DNA from 4 places in the Paenibacillus sp. sgz302115 genome. Region 4 is predicted to be linked to each of the others. Evidence: riboswitches for the same ligand, from Rfam matches in the RefSeq annotation. Region 4 holds a riboswitch; each other region holds the start of a gene.
The links. A riboswitch is a leader RNA that binds a small molecule or an ion and turns the genes downstream of it on or off. The one in region 4 is predicted to bind cyclic di-AMP.

Region 1 (5,032 bases), on a different contig from region 4:
ATTTCCGAAGTTTCGGATATTGTCCGCTCGATCAGCGGGATACACCGCGGCAGGCATCACCTGTATTTCCCGCAGGACAAGCTGCAGAAAGCTCTCCCACGGCTACCTCTGTCCATCGTTAAAATTTTTGACAAATAATACGAAAATTTATGGAATTCATCATAGAAATCACAAACGAAAGGATGAGAAGAAATGCAGCTATTCGACACTCACACCCATCTCGATGCTCCACAATTCGACGAGGACCGTGAAGAGGTTATCGCCAGGGCGGTAGAGGCTGGGGTCAGCAAGATGATTAACATCGGGTTCAACCGGGAAACGATTCCGACAACGATGAAATTGGCCGAGACTTATGATTATATTTATGCAGCCGTCGGCTGGCATCCTGTGGATGCTATTGACATGAAGGATGGTGATCTCGACTGGATCGCCTCACTTTGCAGCCATAAGAAGGTGGTGGCCATTGGGGAAATCGGACTGGATTATTACTGGGACACCTCCCCGAAGGAGGTTCAGCATGAGGTGTTCCGCAAACAAATTGGACTTGCCCGGGAGCTGAAGATGCCAATCTGTATTCATAACCGCGATGCGCATGAGGATGTGGTGCGGATTTTGCGGGAAGAGAAAGCGAATGAAGTTGGCGGTGTGATGCATTCGTTTTCCGGGAGCTGGGAAACAGCCAAAATGTGTCTCGATCTAGGCTTTCACCTGTCATTTGGCGGACCTGTTACTTTCAAGAATGCAAGGGTACCTAAAGAGGTGCTTGCCCAGACTCCGATGGACCGGCTTTTGATCGAAACCGACTCGCCATATTTGACGCCTCACCCCTTCCGGGGCAAGCGAAATGAGAGCGCTCATGTGAAGCTGGTGGCCCAAGCAGCGGCGGAAATAAAAGGGATTGATTTACAAGAATTGGCGGAAATTACGTATGCGAACGCGCTGGAACGATTTGGGATAGTCTGAAATCGAGAGAAAATCGGGTGAAAAAAGAAGTATATCCGATATATTAAACTTTTTTAACACAAAATCAACTGATTATTACAATATTTTAATGATTTTTTTGCTTAAACGTGCTTGAATCGCGCTTTACAACATGCATCAAAACAGGATATCATCTTTTCAGTGCAGTGAGCTGTTGTTACTGTGACAGTCACTATTTCATGGATCGTCTCGCTGAGTCTCCGTATGGAGAACGGGGGAACCAATATTGCTCTGCCGCATGTCCGTACATAGGGTACAACACAGAAATGCCGCAGACAGTATTCGATTTCTTCACGGGTCTTTGGGGTGAATTTGAGGGCAACCGCCGTGAGCGGGTGACCTAAGATAGGGCGTCTCTCTTATGCCCGAACCCGACAGCTAACCCCGTAAGCGCAAGTAAGAGAGGAAACCTCGTGCAAAAGCATTCCCGCGTATTCTGACACCCGGAGAGCCACGAAAGAGTCCTCTATGAACTCTTTTGGGCTTTTTTTGTTATGAATAATGCGAATGATCCCGGCATACTGTTATATAACAGGTACCTGGAGCAGCTATGCCGAGCAGGCGATCCATGAGCAGGAAACGCTAAAGCAATGCGGGCGTATCCTGTGGTAATCTCAAACCTAGTTTCGTCAGAAATGATACAGTCATCTTAAGATATACAACTTGGACGACGGGGCTATGTAAGGAGGATGGAGAGAATGGGCGTATTCCAACCAGAAGTATCCCATGATTCGCAATCATCCAGCAGGTCTTTCGCATTACGGTTGAAGCAAGTGAATCCTCGCGTACTTTCGCTTGCAGGTGTGGTGTCAATTATTATCGCGCTGATAATTCTGCTGTACGTACACGGTCAAAGCATTAAAGAAATAACGTTAGTCATAGACGGAAAAGTACAGAAGCTTGAGACGCGGGAAGCGCTGCTCAGCGATGTGCTGGCAAAGGAACAAATTTCGCTGCAGCCGCATGATGCTTTATCCATTGGCCTTAGTGATGAAATAAAAGACGGCGACCGTGTCGTGATTAACCGTGCGCAGGCGTTTAGCCTTACCGCAGACGGAGCAACTAAGACATTGTATACGACCGAAGACACCATCGGTCAGGCCATTGGCAAACTGGGCATCAGCCTGGAGAGCTATGACAAGATTTATCCTTCGCTTGAAACCGCAGTTACTGCTGACATGAAAGTCAAAATTGTCCGTATCAACAAACAAGTTGTGCAGCGGACAGCAAGTTTGCCTTTCCGGGTAATCAAGACAGCAGACCCCTCCCTGACCAAGGGAACCGTAAGAGTGGCGCAAGCGGGTAAACCAGGCGTAATGGTTCAGCATATCGAGAAGATCTATCGAGACGGTAAGCTGGCTTCAATGCGTATGGTTGGCAAGGAAGTACAGACGGTAACCAAAGACAAAATTATTGCCATTGGTATCAAAGCCCTTCCCAAGCCTGCAGTAGCTACAGTAACTTCCAAACCAGCAACTACCTCCAAATCATCCAAAGTTAGCGCAAACAGCAATAACGTCATCACTAAGGCAGGCGTAGATTTCGAATACAAAAGAGTGATCAAAAATGTATCCATGACGGCTTATTCTTCTGAAGAGCCTGGTATTGGTACACGTACCGCCTCCGGCACACGCGTAACGGAAGGTCGGACCATTGCTGTTGACCCGAGTGTAATACCTATCGGCTGGTGGGTGTACATTGAGGGATTAGGGTTTCGCCGTGCAGAGGATACCGGCGGTGCCATCAAAGGCAACAAGGTGGATGTCTATTACGATTCACTGAGCCATGCCCGTAACTTTGGCCGCAAATCCCGGACGATCTATGTCATTGGGCCTGTGAAGCCGGAGCTGAATTAGGCGGCCTAAGTCTTTTGCAAATTAGCGGTTTATAAGATATAGTGATGGTAGCACTTTTGGAATGGATCAAAGAGCTGCCGCTCATCACTTATACATTCTTTAGCCAAAAAGAAGGGGAGCGATCCTCTTCTTTTTGCGTTCCAGACGATGAAGGAGTAAGGAAATATGATCAAGGAATTAATTGTTGTGGAAGGCAAAAGCGATACGGTTGCCGTGAAGCGTGCGGTAGATGCGGATACGATTGAGACAGGCGGTTCGGCTGTCGACCGCAAGGTGATCGCCAAGATTCAGCTAGCGATGGAACGCAGGGGGGTTATTATTCTTACAGACCCCGATCATGCCGGTGAACGCATCCGCAAAATTGTCTCTTCGAAGGTTCCGGGCTGCAAGCATGCGTTCATCCCCGAGAAGGACGCTACCCGTAAAGGCGACATCGGGGTTGAAAATGCCTCCCCGGAGGCGATCCGTTACGCGCTCCAGCATGTCCACACCTCCTTCGAAGGCGCTCCGGCCTTGATTGGGCTGGATGACCTGATGGCTGCCGGGATGATGGTGCATGCCCAGGCCGCAGAGCGGAGAATGGCGCTGGGCAACCTGCTCGGCATCGGATACTGCAACGGCAAGCAGTTATATAAGAGGCTGGCGATGTTTGGTATTACGCGGGAGGAATTCAATAACGCTGTCGCGCAAATTGATCAGGGAGGCATTACCTCATGAGTGGCAACAACAATATTTCATCTCCGGCACGGACTAAGGAAATTATTCAGCGTTACGGATTTTCGTTCAAGAAAAGCCTAGGCCAGAATTTTCTGATTGACCAGAATATACTCGACAAAATTGTGGACGCGGCCGGTCTCGATCAGGCCGCAGGGGCACTGGAAATTGGACCGGGGATCGGCGCGTTGACCGAAAGGCTGGCGGCTGCAGCCGGTGCCGTAACGGCAGTGGAGATTGACCAGCGCTTGATTCCGATTCTGCGGGATGTACTTGCTTCCTATCCGCATGTGAAGATCCGCAACGATGATGTGCTGAAGGTGAATTTGCAGGAGCTGTTTGCTGAAGATTTTACCGGTGTGGAGAGAGTCAGCGTGGTTGCGAATCTGCCTTATTATGTGACGACCCCCATACTCATGAAGCTGCTGGAAGAGAAGCTGCCGCTCGACAACATCGTAGTGATGATCCAGAAGGAGGTTGCCGAGCGCATGGCGGCTTCACCGGGCGGTAAAGATTACGGCAGCTTAAGCATCGCCGTACAGTATTATAGCGAGCCTGAACTGGTCTGTATTGTGCCGCGCACGGTATTCATTCCGCAGCCTAACGTGGAGTCTGCCGTGATCCGTCTGAAGGTGAGAGAACGTCCGCCGGTTGAAGTGGCCGATGAGAAGCATTTCTTCGAGGTGGTCCAGGCTTCCTTCACCCAGCGCCGCAAGACGATTGCCAACAACCTCAAGGCCCGCTTTTTTCCGGGAGAAGGAAGGGAGCGTCTGGAGTCTCTGCTAGCTGAAGCCGGTATCGAGCCGACCCGCCGCGGGGAAACGCTGAGTATTGCCGAGTATGCCCGGTTAAGTGCCGTGCTGCTTGCTGCAGGAATCAAATAGGCGCCGATTAAGAACCAACCGGGACCTTTGCCCATACGATGGGGTAGAGGTGGTGTGAAATGAATTTAGGAGACTTGGTCGTTCGTAAATCATATGGTGGCGATGTAACGTTCCGGGTGGAGAACATTGTGCAGAACGGGGCCGTAATCAAGGGCACAGAATTCCGCCTGCTGGCGGATGCCCCACTGGACGACTTGGTGCAGGTGCCGCCTACCCGCGTTACTAAGCGGGGACAGCAGGCGCAGATTAAGGCCACGGAATCATTAACCCGGCTGCGCAAGGACCGTCAGGAGCAGAGCCAGCGCAATGGAGAGAGTGTATCCGGGGTATGGCCCCATTCTCCCAAGGAGGCGGCATATTTCGAGGTGCCGGGGAAAGTGCTGCATCTGGATGGTGATGCCCTTTACTTGAAGAAGAGCATCAGTCTGTATGAGCAATTGCGGATACCCGCTGAAGGCCATCATGTTCATGAGTCGAAGATGGCTGAAACGTTATACCGGCTGCTGCCCCGTGTGCGCCCGGATATTGTAGTCATCACCGGCCACGACGGTGTGCTCAAGCAGCAGCATACTTATGACCTTTACAGTCTGAACAGCT
Region 2 (5,032 bases), on a different contig from region 4:
CTCCCGGCCCAAAATTGATGTAATCAGCGTAATCCTGTCTACCATCGGCTTCGGCGCTTTGCTGTATGGCTTCAGCCGGGCTGGTGTGGACGGATGGTCCAGCGCGGAAGTGCTCTGGCCGCTTGGCGCAGGCGTTGTTATGCTGGCCTTGTTTACCTGGAAACAATTGGTTTCACAAAATCCGCTCCTCGACCTGCGGGCCTTCAAGTACAACATGTTCTCCTTGACGACTGTCATCAATGTCGCCGTTACGATTGTTATGTACGCGGATATGATCCTGCTTCCCCTGTACCTGCAGAACGCCCGCGGCTATTCGGCGATGGAATCCGGCTTGCTGCTGCTGCCCGGCTCATTCGTTATGGGCTTTCTGATGCCGATTACCGGCAAGCTGTTCGACAAGTTCGGAGCCAAATGGCTGTCCATCCTTGGTCTGCTGATTATGATCGCAACAACCTTCAGCTTCACCAACCTGACGGATTCAACCGGTTATCTCTATCTCGTTCTTATGTCCACCGGCCGCCGGATCGGGATGGCTATGATCCTCATGCCGGTACAGACCGCAGGCCTGAACCAGTTGCCGGCCAAGCTGAACGCCCACGGCACAGCCATCTCCAATACCGTTAAGCAAGTGGCCGGCGCGGTAGGCACCTCACTGCTGGTAACCGTTATGACGAACCGTACCACCGCCCATATGACGAGCCTTGCAGCCGCCAATACTGCGGGCAGCGCAACGAAGGAGCATCTGATCATGGAGGCTTCCATCCAGGGTATCAATGATGCCTATCTCGTCATCATCGGCATCAGCATTGCCGGACTGCTGCTCTCCCTGTTCATCCAAAACACCCGGCAGGATAACAGCGGGAAGCAGCCCGAAACGCAGACCGCAGCAAAGGTAAGAAAGATCAAGGCCAAAGAAGCCTAAAAAAATTCAAAACACCCGGATAGCAGCTACAGTTCCCATAGCTTGCGTGCCTTCACCGCCGGGTTATCGCCATGCCGGGCGCACCACAAAAAACTCCAACCGCAGCCTTGGGCTATGGTTGGAGTTTTAGGTCTTTTCGAAAAAACTATACTACCAGGGCCAGGGATTTCCGTCAAGATCGAGATAAGCCGGCTCCTCGCCTATGTATTTCTTGTGCTCCTGCACAATATTCATAATTTTGCGGGCGGACTCTTCCGGAGGTATCGGGGCTCCCTCATCCTTCTCGCCGCTCATATAGGACTGCAGCCAGCCGGGATGAAAGACCATGACTTGGCCGCCCATCACCCGCAGATGGTTGTGCATGAGGGAGGATTGCATATTAAGCGCTGCTTTGGACATGCAATATCCGTACATATTAATCCGCCGATTACGGCTGATGCTGCCGGCTTCGGAGGATATATTCACAATTAGTTTTTGCTTGCCCTGCAGCAGCAGGCCCATTAAGGCGTTGCTGACCCGTAAAGCGCCGAGCGTATTTACATTATATAAATGGGCCATTGAGGCGTCATCCATATCAACGAGTATCGTGGCATCATCCGCGCTTTGAATAATACCGGCATTGTTGATAATCAGATCCACATGCCCGGTGCTGCCGGCAATGCTGCGTGCCGCGCTTTTCACACTTTCGCTGCTGCCGATATCAAGCGGGATCAGCTTCAGGCGCTCCGGGTATTGTTCTTTCAGCGCTGCAAGCTCTCCGGGCTCCGCCATATATTTACCGGCAAAAACCGTATATTTATTCTCAAGGAGCCAGCGTACAAGGAAGAATCCGAGTCCACGGTCAGCACCGGTAACACATGCAATTCTTATCATGAAATGGACACTCCCTCTCCTGAGGTATAAGTAACAAGCACTGCCCGCATTCCCTTCACCTTAGCATGGCGCCTATATTTTTACAATGTCCTGTACAGGACTGTATTTTCCCGGACAAGACTGCTTAAGCTCCCTTTTGATTTAATTTTGAACTATGTTACAATCAGGGATATCATACTCAGGAAGGTGATCCCGATGTCCATTCAACAAATCCATACCCTGGATGAACTGCATCAATACGTGGAACAGCCCGGCAAGAAGCTGCTCTTCAAACATAGCACTACCTGCCCGATCAGCGCCAAAGCAAATGAGGAATTTCAAGCCTACGTCCAGGACTCTGGCACTCCGGCAGCCGTGGTTCATGTGATTGAGGACCGTCCGGTCTCGAACCAGATTGCTGAGGATTTTGGCATCAAGCATGAATCTCCGCAAATTTTCCTGCTGGAAGACAGCGAAGTCCGCTGGAATACCTCCCACTGGAAAATCACCCAGGGCGCCATCAAGGAAGCTGTGAACCAATGAGCGAATCCGTTATCGTTTACTCCACTGCGAACTGCAGTGATTGCAACCAGGTGAAGCAACTGCTGACGGAACAGGGCGTTCCTTTTGAGGTTAGAGATGTTATGACGAGTACAGCCTATCAGGAGGAAGTAGAGCAGCTTGGTTTCATGGGCGTTCCTGTTACTGTATCGGGAGAACATGCCGTCAAAGGCTTCAACCTCCCAAAGCTTAAAGTGCTGATCGAAGCAGCCGCGAAATAAGGCGATAGAGCCCACCCTGGGCCAGCAGTGCCGGCAGAATTTTATACAAATTTTAGAAAAAGGTATCCAGGAACAGCTATCTGTGCCTGAATACCTTTTTTTAGGCTCTAACTGTACTTGGTACAACTAAAACTTCATTTTTTTGCGTTTCAACCGCTGTAATTGCAGTCTGTACACTTAAATCGGCACCAATTCTGTAAATGAAGAGTTTCCCCTATTTTTAACTGCACAGAATACATTTATCTTCTAAAACACGGATTTGAGCACCGCTTTAACTGCAGCAAGTACACTTATCTATTCCACGGTCACATATCCTTATCACGTTCAATCACTATAGCGCTGATTTTTCTCGTCTAAGAACCCATATGCAAGTACCCGGCAAACTTTGTCGATCCATTTTTACACAAAGAATCAATGATTTCTAACCCCCCTTTCCCCTAAAAATGAAAAACAGCGTGCGAGCGAGATAACGGGCCGATAAACGTCAACATATATGCTTTTAGCCAATTAATTTCACCCAATCCCCGCAATTCAATGAAAGCTTGCCGCTGCCCTCCCTTTTCCTTTTTTACAAAGACCTGCCCGAAGTAGTATGATTCGTTTTGAAAGTAATTCATGAAAAGTTACATAAACGCTGAATTCCTGCCAAGCAGGAAACGGGGGAACCACCAGGCGAAAAGCCTACTTGGGGTGAATCCTAAGGAGACTGCACAAATGCGGTCTCACAGGGTAGGGCGACTCTCACCGTCCGAATCCGACAGCTAACCTCGTAAGCGTAAAGAGAGAGATCCTGATCCGCCACGCTTTTGCGCCAGGCTTATTTAAGCCTGTACCGGAGCCGCAGCAGAGGTCCTCCTCTGCTGCGGTTTTTTGTTGTACCCGCATAAGCTGATTTGGAGGATACAATGGTTTGAGACTTAAGGAATTTCGAGGAGGAAAGCTGAAATGGAGCAGCGCAGGCTGTCACGTATTGAGGTGTTTGTATTCAATGCTCCTTGGCCTGCCTTTTGCGGCCCGGAATCGTCCGGGAACTCCCGCTTCGGCATTCTGAGGCTTACCTGCAAGGCAGGCTGCAGCCTGGCCCAAGGCATATTATGCGCAGATGATACGGAATTTGACTTGATGAAATGGAGCAGCTACCTGCGCACCATCCGGCATTGCCGGCTTGATGAAGCCATCGAGATCGTCCGCCGCCTGAGCCCGGAATGGGAACAGACACAGCGGGAGATGGTACAGACAGCCCTGCTCGATTTAAAAGCAAAGCTGCAGGGAAAAGTGCTGTCTGCCCATATCCAGACAGACTCGCGGCTTCATACAGCTGCCGCAGGCAACGGCTCAAGTGCGGGGCGGATATATTATAAGCCTTCGGGAAGCCTGCTGTACCAGCGAAGCTGGCCAGAGCTGGACACGGCGGAGCTTATTGACAAATCCATCGCTTATTACTCGATATTATAGATTTTATATTCAGAGAGGACCGTGAGATTATGCCTGACCCCTTATCGCATCAGCCGGCTGCCGTAGCCGGATACACGAAGTATGTTCAGAAATACAACAGGAGTGTCTATGCACTCAGCAGCCTGCTGCTCGGGCAAGGACCCGAGGCGGAGGAGGCTGTAGTGAAGACCTTCGCGGCGCTCTATGAGTCTTACCTGCAAAAGCGTTTAGACCCGCTTGCCTTCTCCCATGACGCTTTCCGTGAATGCATTCAGCAATGCTCCCGGCTTGCACAAGCCCACAAGCCCTGCTATGCAAATGTGTTGTCCTGGGAAAACCGGCTTGTTCAAGCGCTACGCTACGGCCTTAAGCTCACCCTGCCCGAAATCAGCGCCATTCTCCAGCGGAGTGTGCCTGCCCTTAAGGCACAGCTCAGACAGGTGCGCGAGCAAATGGCAGCACAGGAGGGCTTGCTGCCGAAATCCAGCTTAACCGCCGGGTGAGGAGCGTAAGCATATGAACTAATTAGCCACCTGTGCCTTAACAACGGTATTTCTGCCGTTGTTTCTGAACAAGTCGGCCATCTGCGTCTTAACAACGGTATTTCCTGCCGTTGTTCCTGAACAAACCAGCCATCTGCACTTCAACAGCAGCATTTCTGCCGTTGTTAAGGCACACATTCATCTTTTCAAGGTTACATCAACAGACGAAAATCATAGTTTCCTTAACAGCAGGCAAAGAGCTGCGGCAGAATGCCGCAGCTCTCTCTATTTCGTCTCAGCGCTTGCCCTTACCGCCCTTAGTAAATCTCAGGAAGGCCATGCAGCAGCCCAATAATCCGACACCCAGCAGTAACGTCTGCAGCGCACCAAGCCAGGTTGAGCCTTCCGGCCGGATCAGGCTGCTGATAATAATCAGCAGGATCGAAGCCGCTACGAGCAGAGGCGTTTGTCTTTTTTTCATGTACTGCACCACTCCTTACCTATAAGGTACACCATAAAAGAATATTTCACCAGACGAGCCGCAGAGGTAGAATTAATCC
Region 3 (5,032 bases), on a different contig from region 4:
CTAGGAATCCCACGGCTTTTGCCGTGTTGGAGGCTCAATTCATCAATCCTCATTGGCTCACCACCATCAAAGAAAACTCAGATATAAAATATTATATAATAGGATTTATGCCAGATATTCTCCACATTCATAGTCATTGTACTGCCTTTGCCCAATTCCATTTTCTAGAAATTACCGGGGGGGATACCGAATGGTTCTTCACTCCAAAAAATTAAAAACCCTTGATATATCATCGGCATTTCCGACATATCAAGGGCTTAGTATTACTGCTCTTTATCCCGGCCGAGTAGCCCGCTGAGCGCCTCTGTCACGTTCATACCGGTAAGCGTCTGGGTCAATTCAGGAACCTGGGCCATGATTTTGGCAATATCGCCGGTAATTTTGTTCACGCCGGATGAAGCTCCATCCTGGGAAATCACTGTAATCTTATCGACCTTGGCCAGCGGGGAAGCGATTTTGTCAGCCAGCTCTGGCAGAATTTTCAGGAATTCCACTGTAAGCGCTGCTTGCGTGAACTGTTTGTACGCTTCGGCTTTCTTCTCCAGAGCCCCCGCTTCCGCCGCTCCAGCCAGTTGAACAATTTCCGCGTTAGCTTTCCCCTTCGCCAGCTCTGCTTCCGCCGTTGCCAGCCCGCGTTTGGTCGTTGTGGCTGCCTCTGCTTCCGCCTCAAGAATTTGCCGCTGCTTGGCTGCTTCCGCTCTCATAACCGTAGCCTGGTTCTCCGCCTGGGCAGGCTTGATCACCGTTGCCTCCAGTTCCTTCTGTCTCAGCTCAACTTCGATTTCCCGGACGGTCCGGTTAGCTTCCGCTTCCATCTGCGTGATCTTGACCTGTTCGGTAACCAGCGACTGCCTGATTTTATTCTGCTGCAATTCGTACGCAAGATCCGCCTGCGCTTTCTTCACTTCCGTCTCCAGCTTAAAGTCCGCCTGCTTAATGTTCAGTTCCTTCTCGAACTGGGATTCCTTAGCGCGAGCGGCGGTTTCCGCTTCTATGGTGGCCTGATGCGCATCGGCTTTGGCAATGGAGGATTCTTTCGCTGCCTCAGCCTGCTTAATCTGAATGTCGCGTTCTGCTTCCGCCTTGGCAATGCTGGCATCGCGGCGGATACGCTCAATTTCCGGAACCCCCATATTGTCGATATACCCTTTATCGTCGGTAATTTTCTTAATGGTGAAGCTGACCACCTCAAGCCCCATCTTGTCGAGGTCCTCCGAGCAGGTCTCCCGCATCTTGCTGTTGATTTCGTCGGGTGTCTTTAGTATGGATTCCACCGTTAATTGCCCGATTAAGCCGCGCAAATGGCCTTCCACCGAATGCAGGATAATGGTCTCGCGGTCTTCTTCCGGCCGGTCGATAAACTGCTCGCTGGCAGTCAGAATAGCGGTAGGATCACTTTTGATCTTAATCTGGGCCACCGCCTCCAAGCTGAGCTTGATGCCTTGCCGGGAAAACATCGCCTGCGCCGGGATGACATCAAAGCTCATCAGCATCATGGAGATGGTCTTATTGTTCTGGAAGCCGGGGATGACAAAGGTCCCGCCGCCCTGCACCACTCTTTTTCCGCCGAGACCATACACAATCATCGCTTGATTGGGCGGAACCTTTTTATAAGCGTTCACGATACTGAACAAAGCCAGCAGGATAACAACAACAATTGCCGCAATTAAATAAAGAATAGCCATTCGCTTCGACACTCCCCGTTATTTATAATTGTTCGATTTCCCTCTCGAAGAGGGTTACTGTCGCCATTCCTTTATCCACCTTCAAAATAATCACCCTGTCGCCCTTTGCGAGCTGCTGGCCGGCTTCTGCCCGCACTCCAATGGAGCGCATCGTTCCGTGCAGCACATATTTCATTTCCCTAACCGCTCCATCTTCTGCAGAAATACTGATATACCCAAGTTGCCCGACCAGCTCATAATCCATTTCATTCATGCTGCTGTCATACCGGGTCATTAACCGGGCCAGCACCGCATACATCAGACAGCCCAGCAGTAAGGCAACCACAGTGCAGATCAGCACCACTGCAAGCATATTCATTCCGCTGAACCGGGAAAGCACATAACCAGTGCCGCCCCAGACCGTAACAAACACCATCAGCGGGAGTATGGGTACAAAGCCTGGACCTCCAGCATCGCCGCCTCCCACATGCAGATGACCTGCCAGGCCATGTCCATGAAATCCGCCGCTGAGAAGGAGCAATAGCCCTACCCAGAAGCACACGATAAATACAGTAACGATAATCTCCCCCTTTCAGGTATTTTAGCAAGTGATTAAATGCTCTAATTCTCGTTGTTATAAGATCATGCACAGCAAAAAGACCACAGAAGCGGCAGGGCTCTCCGTGGTCGGTTAATCGATCATGGCGCTCATCCTCTCTCTTCGAGGCTTACGGGGTTAGCTGACGGATTCGGGCAGCGAGATTGCCCTACCTTGCAAGAAGCGGCTTTTCAGCACGCAGCAAGGATTCACCCCAGGTGAGCAGCAGCGATCTAAACAAAAGCCGCATTCACCATTGGTTCCCCCGTTCCCACTACCCGGAATTCAGCCATTTGAGAACAGTTTTATTACATTCAGTTGTTGATTGAATCTTACGCCTGTGGCCGGTTAATGTAAAACGTTGCGGATGTCAAAAGAAGCCAAAGATTGCCGCCCCTTCACGAATGAAGGCGCATTCTTTGGCTTCGCTCTTAAACGGCCGATGATTTGCTCATTTTTGCTCCGTTTCTCGCAAGCAGTCCCATTCGCCCAAAGCAAATGCTGTAAATACCATAAACCTTAATATCAACAAGAAAAGGACTCTCTACCAATATAGGTAGGGGAGCCCTTCTCTGCTTCATTGCTAAACTTCGCGCCTTATTTTAAGTTATCCATAAAACTATGCCGCTTAAATCTTGTATGCCTTCATCGCTTTTCTGATCTCTTTGATGCTTGGGCGCTTGCCGTACATCAGGACACCGGTACGGTAGATCTTGGCAGCGAGCCAGCCCATAATGAAGGTGGTCACAAGCAGGATCACAAGCGAAACGGCAATTTCCCAGAAAGCGACTTCCCCTACACCAATACGCAGCAGCATACTGAGCGGTGAAGTGAAAGGAATATAGCTGGCTACCTTGATAAGCATGGTATCCGGGGCCGAAATGCTGAACATCGGAATATAAAAGCTGACAAGACCCAGCATCAGAACCGGCATCAACGCCTGGCCCAGATCCTCCGTACGGCTGACAATGGAGCCTACGGCTGCATACATGAGCGCATACAGGAAGTATCCAAGAATATAGAGAATAAGACCATATACCAGGATTCCAACATTTAGCTGACCCAGATCCAAATCAAAGTCGGACAATATGCTGGCATTATGCGGAAGCATCAGATTGGCGGCGACACTGGCGGAAATAATTGCAATCTGCAGCAAGCCGACCAGGAAGATACCGATGACCTTGCCGAACATTTGTGTAAGCGGCGAAGCGCTGGTAATCAAAATTTCCATAATACGCGAGCTTTTCTCCGAAGTCACCTCGGCTGAGATCATATTACCGGTCATCATAATCGACATAAAGAACAGGAACAACAGAGCATACACGATGACATAGTTAATGATAGGTTTGGACTTCTCAGGTGCGTTTGCCCCTGCTGTTCCGTCCGTGGTGATCTGCTGTGTACCGATGGATACCGGGGCGAACATGGCAGCTACCTGCTCCTGGGTCAGCTTGTCACCGACGATCAGCTTAGTGTTGACCTGCTGCAGCGCGTTCTGGAGATAGGTTTGCACGTCTCCATTCAGCTCTCCGTCTTTACTGTGATAGGTTACAGGAGGCACGCCATCCCCGGCCTGTGCGGCAAAAGTAAGGTAGCCTTCAATGGTTCCGTCATCCAGCCCCTTCTTCAGAGCAGCGTCATCCGCTGATGCATACGGCGTAAGCGTCACCTTGTCTGCTGCTTTATCCGCATTCGCAGGCGCAGGAGGCGTAAAGGCCACCAGGAGATCGGCAACACGGTTGCCCTGCTCAGCTATTACACCAATCTGTGTAGTCTTGGCAGCGCCATCGTCGCCCTTGAATACTTTGATCATATACGGAATGTTCATACCGATGCTGATCAGCAGCACGAGAATCAGCGTCGTTACCGTAAACGACTTGGTTCTCACTTTATTTTTGAAGGTAAAGCCGATAATTGTTCCCATCTTATTCATTAGATTCACCCACCGCTCTGATAAAGATTTGGTTCAAGGTTGGTTCCTTGATTTCGAAATGCTCCACTTCTCCCGCCGATATGGCATGCTGCAGAATGCGCTGCGCCGCACCAATCTCGCTGATCGAAAGGACATAACCGCGTTCCTGCCGTTGTACTGCGCTTACCCCTGGAATGCCTTCCAGTCCGCTGACTTCACCCACTGTCCGCAGTATAACCTCCTCGCGGGGGTAGCCCTTCTTGATCTCACGGATATCGCCCTGAACAACCGTATTGGAACGGTCGAGAATGGTAATATTGCGGCACAGCTCCTCCACGTGCTCCATCCGGTGAGTGGAGAACAGAATGCTGGTGCCCTGATCGCGCAGTTCCTTTACTGTATCCTTGAGCAGCTCTACATTGACAGGGTCCAAACCGCTGAAAGCTTCGTCGAGCACCAGAATTTGCGGTTTATGGACAACAGCAGCGATAAAGCCCATTTTCTGCTGATTGCCCTTGGAGAGCTCTTCGATTCTCTTATTGTAGTATTCCGGGACGTCGAAGCGGTCCAGCCAGTAGCGCAGGCTCTTATCCGCATCGCTTGCCGACATGCCGCGCAGCCGGGCCAGATAAATGATCTGGTCGCTGACCTTGACCTTCGGATACAGCCCCCGTTCCTCCGGGAGATATCCCATCAGATGCTGCAGCTCATTGCTGTATGCTTTGCTGTTGTAGAGTATCTTCCCTTCGTCAGGATAGATCAGGCCAAGCACCATGCGCATGGTTGTTGTTTTGCCGGCGCCGTTGGCACCGAGCAGTCCATAAATCTCACCTTGCTCCACCTTCAGGCTGATTCCAT
Region 4 (5,032 bases):
ATCACGGCACCTCCGAGTTCTACAGCGACTTTGGCATTTATAACGTAACCCTGTCTGTTCCCTCCAACTATATAGTTGCCGCAACAGGCTTTCCGGTAAAAAACCCCAGGTTGAAGCAGGATCAGAAGATCTACCAGTTCTACGCCGATGATGTCCATGATTTCGCTTGGGCAGCTTCCCCCGACTTTGTGGTCTCAGAAGAAGCCTTCTCAACCGCTGAGGTACCTGGTGTAAGGATCAAGCTCTATCTGGACCCGTTGCACAAGGACCTGCAGGAGCGTTACTTCCAGGCCGCCAAAGCTGCTCTGAGCGCCTTCAGCAAATGGTACGGCCCTTATCCTTACTCGACGCTCAGCATCGTTGTTCCTCCCAAAGGGGGGAACGGGGCCGGAGGGATGGAATATCCCACGCTTATCACCGCTGCCGCCGCAGGCGACGATGCTCCGGGCACCCAGCTTGAACGTACGGTTATCCATGAAATCGGGCATCAGTTTTTTTACGGTATGGTAGCGAACAATGAATTTGAGGAAGCCTGGCTGGATGAGAGCTTCACCTCTTATGCAGAAGACCGGCTGATGGAGCAAGAATACGGGGTGATCGCGAGCCTTCCGCTGCAGACCAGCCTGGTGACCTCTCCCCAGCCGCTTAATCTGGAGACCTGGAAGTATACCGGAGATGATTCCTACACCCGCAACGTGTACATCCGGGGCAAGCTGGTGCTGAAGGATATGGAGAAGCAGGTGGGAACCAAAACAATGGACAGCATTCTGTCCGCCTACGCGCGCAAATACCGTTTTCATCATCCTACCACCGCCGATTTTCAGAAAGTTGTGGAAAAGGTGACCAAAAAATCATGGCAAGCCTACTTCGATCAATACATCTACAGCGGCGGTGCGCCTGACTTTGCCGTAGATAACATCACAATTGCCATGAAAAAAACAGGGACAGAACCCCCCCGCTATGAATCATCGGTGGAAGTCAGCAACAAAGGAAGCCGTTATGGGGAGGTTCCAATAAAGTTCATGTTCTCGGACGGGTACACCGTTCAAAAATATTGGAGTGGTGAAGAGAAGAACACTACAATTCAGCTATCCTACAAAGCACCGCTTATCTCGGCAGAGATTGATCCGGCGCACTCCATTCTGCTTGAGAGCAAGCATCTTAATAACTTTAGACTGTCGGAGCTGCGGCCAGCTACACTCTCACGTTGGACGCTTAGCATAACTAACCTGCTTGAAAACCTGCTCGGAACTCTTGTCTGGTGAGGTGAAGGATTGTGAAGAGAGCGATAACCCGCGGCTGGCACAGCATGAAAGAGCAATTTTATATTCTGATTCTGTTATTTATCTACCGGCTGTTCTGGAGCTATTTCATGTACAAGTTCATCAAAGACGCTGTCATCTCGGTGCTGCTGCGTTATCCCGATCAATATGCTGGCGGCAGCGCAATAGGCAGACTCCTGTATTATATCGAGGGACAGCTTGCTCTAGGCAACGATCCTGATGTGCAGCGCTGGCTGTGGATGCTTCTCCTACTTAGCGCAGTGCGGCTGCTGGTCTCCCCCTTTATCCGGGCGGGACTGCTGCATGAGCTGCATCAGGAGCGCAAAGGCGAACGTGGAATGTTCTTTTTTCCGGGTATGAGACGGTATGGGCTTCCGGTCCTGCTGTTCAGCATAGCGGAATGGGCGCTTTCGTTCCTTCCTCTGTACTGGCTGCTCCCCAAAATGTACAGTCTCCTGCTAAATGGCATCCTTGATTATAAAATGCTGCTCAAGCTCGTTCCCTATATTCTGGTCTGGCTATTATATCTTTTCTTTATCCGCAAGCTGCTGCTGTACATGCAGTTCGGCTATACCGCCGGAACAGGCATATTCTCCTCCCTGCTGGTTTGCCTGAAAGTGCTGCTGCCATCCGTGGGCATATCCGTTCTGATGGGGGTCGGCGGGCTGGCGGTGCTGCTCATTTGCGGATTGTCAGCGATATTCAGCCCTGGACTGCCCGCATTTCTCCTTAAGCAGCTCTCCCCCCTTCCAACCACTCTGTTCAAAATGTGGGGGACAGCCGCGCAATATCACCTCTGGTGCAGTAAAACATTTCCACAATAATTACACTGCCAGATCGGCATAATAACAAGAGTCACTGCTTCTCTAGGGGGAGCGTGACTCTTTTCTTGTGTACCTGCGCATGCGACAAATCTTACCTATTTGCAAAACAGCAGACCCTCTGGTACAATGATGCCTGTACCACTAGTAACAATTTTGTAATCTTTGCAGAACTGTTTGTCACATCTGATTTACGCTTCGCAGCATTTAAGATTGTCGATTTGTCACTGTTCGGTGCATAATACGCCAAATTCCCTGCACCGGGAAGTGGGGGAACCATTTTTTGGGTGAATTGATCTCGCTTTAGAGGGGTCATAGGGGAACCTTCTACCGAATCCTTAAGCTAACCTCGCCGGCCTTGGAAGGAGTACATCTTTTGAAAAGTCACAATTTTAAGAAAAAATGCACCGCAGCAGCATTAGGGCTGGTAATGGTATTCACGCTGGGAGCTGGCAGCGCTTTCGCGGATTCCAAAATGGACAATGTGATCACAAAAACACTGGGAACTACATATAAAACCGGGGGCACCAGCACTGCCGGCTTCGATTGTTCCGGATTCACCTCTTATGTGTTCAAAAGCGTAGGTCTTACCTTGCCTCGCACATCGAAAGCGCAATTTAAGGTCGGAACTGCCGTATCACGCAACAATTTGCGTTCGGGCGATCTGGTATTCTTTAACACTTTGGGCAGTGGGATTTCCCATGTCGGGATTTATGTTGGCAACGGAAAATTCGCACAATCCTCCAGTTCACGCGGAGTGACCATAACTTCGATGAGTCAAGCCTACTGGGCCAACCGCTATGTTGGCGCCAAACGCGTGATGAGTACAACAGCTTATCAGGCTGTCGCTTACGATTAATTATCCCCGCTGACAATGACAACCTCTAACAACTAAATGTAGCTTATACAAACCCGGAAGCTGATTATTGCCGTAATCAACCTTCCGGGTTTTTCCTTTTTGCTCTACATGTCAATAAGCCTATCGTAAATCTGACCTGGCATGTTATTGTAAGCCCTTTATAATAAATTAAACTCACAAAAATCGCAAAAAATATGCAAGAATATGTTTTTAGTGATTGCCAAGTGCTTCCGTCTTTGCTACAATTATCGCAGTGAGTTGATAGTAACATTTTTGTAATTATTCAAAGCAGTTTTACAAAAGTTTTGTCATGTATAGATCCGTAAGCTAATCCTAATCAACAGTCGTGCCGAGTTCCCTAATCATTAGGGGAACGGGGGAACCGATTTTGGGTGAATTGACCTCCTATTCACAGAGGGGTCATAGGGGACCTTCAACCGAACCCTTAAGCTAACCTCGTAGGCATTTGGAAGGGGTATTTACTTTTGAAGAAGAAGCTAGCAGCAGCACTACTGAGCTTTTCCATTGTTCTTACTATCGGAGCAGGAAGCGCTTTCGCGGATTCCAAAATGGATCAGGTTATCGACAAAGCCATCGGAACCAAGTATGTATCCGGCGGTATCTCGACAAACGGTTTTGATTGCTCCGGATTTACAATGTACGTTTTCGATAAGATCGGCATCAACCTTCCTCACCAATCAGGCTCCCAATATCAGATGGGCACAGCCGTTTCCCGTGACAGTATCAGACCGGGAGATCTTGTATTCTTCAATACAAGCGGAAGAGGTGTATCCCACGTCGGCATTTATGTCGGTGACGGCAAATTCGCACATGCATCGTCCAAACGCGGTGTAACTGTTAGTTCACTGAATGACAGCTACTACGTTAACCGCTACGTTGGCGCCAAACGGATTATGAGCACAGATGCTTATCAGTCTGTAGCCTCCGATTCCCAAGACAATGACGATGTACAATAAAATGTCATAAGGCAAGCTCTTCTCCAGGATTTTATCGAAATCTTGGAGGAGGGCTTGTTTTTTTGTCTACATTAAATACTTACCCCTTCAATATATTAACTCCCCCTTAAAGTTTGTGCATCGGAAAGAGACTGTATTGTATATAATTAGATAAATAAGGTTTTGTTGTCTTGAAAGGAGGTCGGTGGCCTTATGATGAGTTCCCCGGTAACTTTTCACGTTGTGCCTATGGAAGTCACGCATGCCGCAGAAATCTGCGAATGGAATTACAAGCCCCCGTACAACATCTACGGATGGATGCCCTGGGAGCAAATGCAGGCTTTGGAAATTGAATTCGGTGATCCGCGGCTGCGAAGCGAACAATACGTCTCCGTAGTAAACGGGCAAGGCTCCCTTTGCGGATTCGCACAGCTATTCCCGATGGAAGGTGTAGTGCGGCTGGGGATTGGCATGCGTCCCGAGCTGTGTGGTCAAGGTATGGGACATCTGTTCACAGCTGCTGTCGTTGAGGCAGCCCTGGCACGTTATCCAGAGCGCGAGATTGACCTTGAGGTGCTGACCTGGAACCAGCGGGCCATCCGTGCTTACCAGAAAAGCGGGTTCACTATAACCGACACCTATGAACGCCGGACCCCAACTGGCGACAAGCCATTTTACTGCATGGTCTATGGTAAATAAAACGTTCATTTTTTTGACACAAAGCTATGATAACGCTTTACCTTCTTGTATAATGTAGGAAGCAGCTTACATGGAGGGGACGGATGCAGATGCAGAAATGGATCATGAGCGGTTTGTTTTTTGCCGCCTGCGCCTTTGCGGTAGTCTTAATATTTACCTTACCCGGCAAAGCTGAGGTCGCTGAGGAGAATAAGCCGACGATGCCGGCGGTCGAGCTGAATGCGGCCAGTGCGGAGTCAACGGTTAAGCTCAATTGCATCACCTGCCACGGCGATCAGCTTCAGGGCGGTGTAGGACCGAGTCTCCAGCAGGAAGGCGGCAAGCATGATGCAGAGGGAATCTTCGGTATCGTGACCAAGGGACGCGGGCAAATGCCCTCCTTCAAAGAAAAGCTGAAACCCGAGGAGATCGCGA

Region 1: it holds a riboswitch for cyclic di-AMP, as region 4 does, so the genes downstream of both, AC0LWN_RS29200 (resuscitation-promoting factor) here and AC0LWN_RS31140 (C40 family peptidase) in region 4, are expected to answer to the same signal.
Region 2: it holds a riboswitch for cyclic di-AMP, as region 4 does, so the genes downstream of both, AC0LWN_RS32060 (hypothetical protein) here and AC0LWN_RS31140 (C40 family peptidase) in region 4, are expected to answer to the same signal.
Region 3: it holds a riboswitch for cyclic di-AMP, as region 4 does, so the genes downstream of both, AC0LWN_RS30515 (NfeD family membrane protein) here and AC0LWN_RS31140 (C40 family peptidase) in region 4, are expected to answer to the same signal.

The regions. Positions count from the first base shown of each region.
Region 1 covers NZ_JBVYOK010000028.1:11,900-16,931, forward strand. The annotation lists gene AC0LWN_RS29190 (HD domain-containing protein) at 1-138, shown strand, start outside; gene AC0LWN_RS29195 (TatD family hydrolase) at 193-963, shown strand; cyclic di-AMP (ydaO/yuaA leader) riboswitch at 1,162-1,389, shown strand; gene AC0LWN_RS29200 (resuscitation-promoting factor) at 1,680-2,837, shown strand; gene rnmV (ribonuclease M5) at 3,003-3,554, shown strand; gene rsmA (16S rRNA (adenine(1518)-N(6)/adenine(1519)-N(6))-dimethyltransferase RsmA) at 3,551-4,435, shown strand; gene yabG (sporulation peptidase YabG) at 4,495-5,032, shown strand, end outside.
Region 2 covers NZ_JBVYOK010000041.1:432-5,463, reverse strand. The annotation lists gene AC0LWN_RS32080 (DHA2 family efflux MFS transporter permease subunit) at 1-922, shown strand, start outside; gene AC0LWN_RS32075 (SDR family NAD(P)-dependent oxidoreductase) at 1,073-1,795, opposite strand; gene ytxJ (bacillithiol system redox-active protein YtxJ) at 1,991-2,317, shown strand; gene AC0LWN_RS32065 (glutaredoxin family protein) at 2,314-2,556, shown strand; cyclic di-AMP (ydaO/yuaA leader) riboswitch at 3,179-3,346, shown strand; gene AC0LWN_RS32060 (hypothetical protein) at 3,502-4,011, shown strand; gene AC0LWN_RS32055 (hypothetical protein) at 4,041-4,493, shown strand; gene AC0LWN_RS32050 (hypothetical protein) at 4,768-4,953, opposite strand.
Region 3 covers NZ_JBVYOK010000032.1:51,591-56,622, reverse strand. The annotation lists gene AC0LWN_RS30520 (flotillin family protein) at 264-1,685, opposite strand; gene AC0LWN_RS30515 (NfeD family membrane protein) at 1,708-2,244, opposite strand; cyclic di-AMP (ydaO/yuaA leader) riboswitch at 2,375-2,563, opposite strand; gene AC0LWN_RS30510 (ABC transporter permease) at 2,891-4,195, opposite strand; gene AC0LWN_RS30505 (ABC transporter ATP-binding protein) at 4,188-5,032, opposite strand, start outside.
Region 4 covers NZ_JBVYOK010000035.1:28,988-34,019, forward strand. The annotation lists gene AC0LWN_RS31125 (M1 family metallopeptidase) at 1-1,265, shown strand, start outside; gene AC0LWN_RS31130 (hypothetical protein) at 1,277-2,107, shown strand; cyclic di-AMP (ydaO/yuaA leader) riboswitch at 2,339-2,477, shown strand; gene AC0LWN_RS31135 (C40 family peptidase) at 2,535-2,963, shown strand; cyclic di-AMP (ydaO/yuaA leader) riboswitch at 3,301-3,443, shown strand; gene AC0LWN_RS31140 (C40 family peptidase) at 3,449-3,940, shown strand; gene AC0LWN_RS31145 (GNAT family N-acetyltransferase) at 4,133-4,618, shown strand; gene AC0LWN_RS31150 (c-type cytochrome) at 4,708-5,032, shown strand, end outside.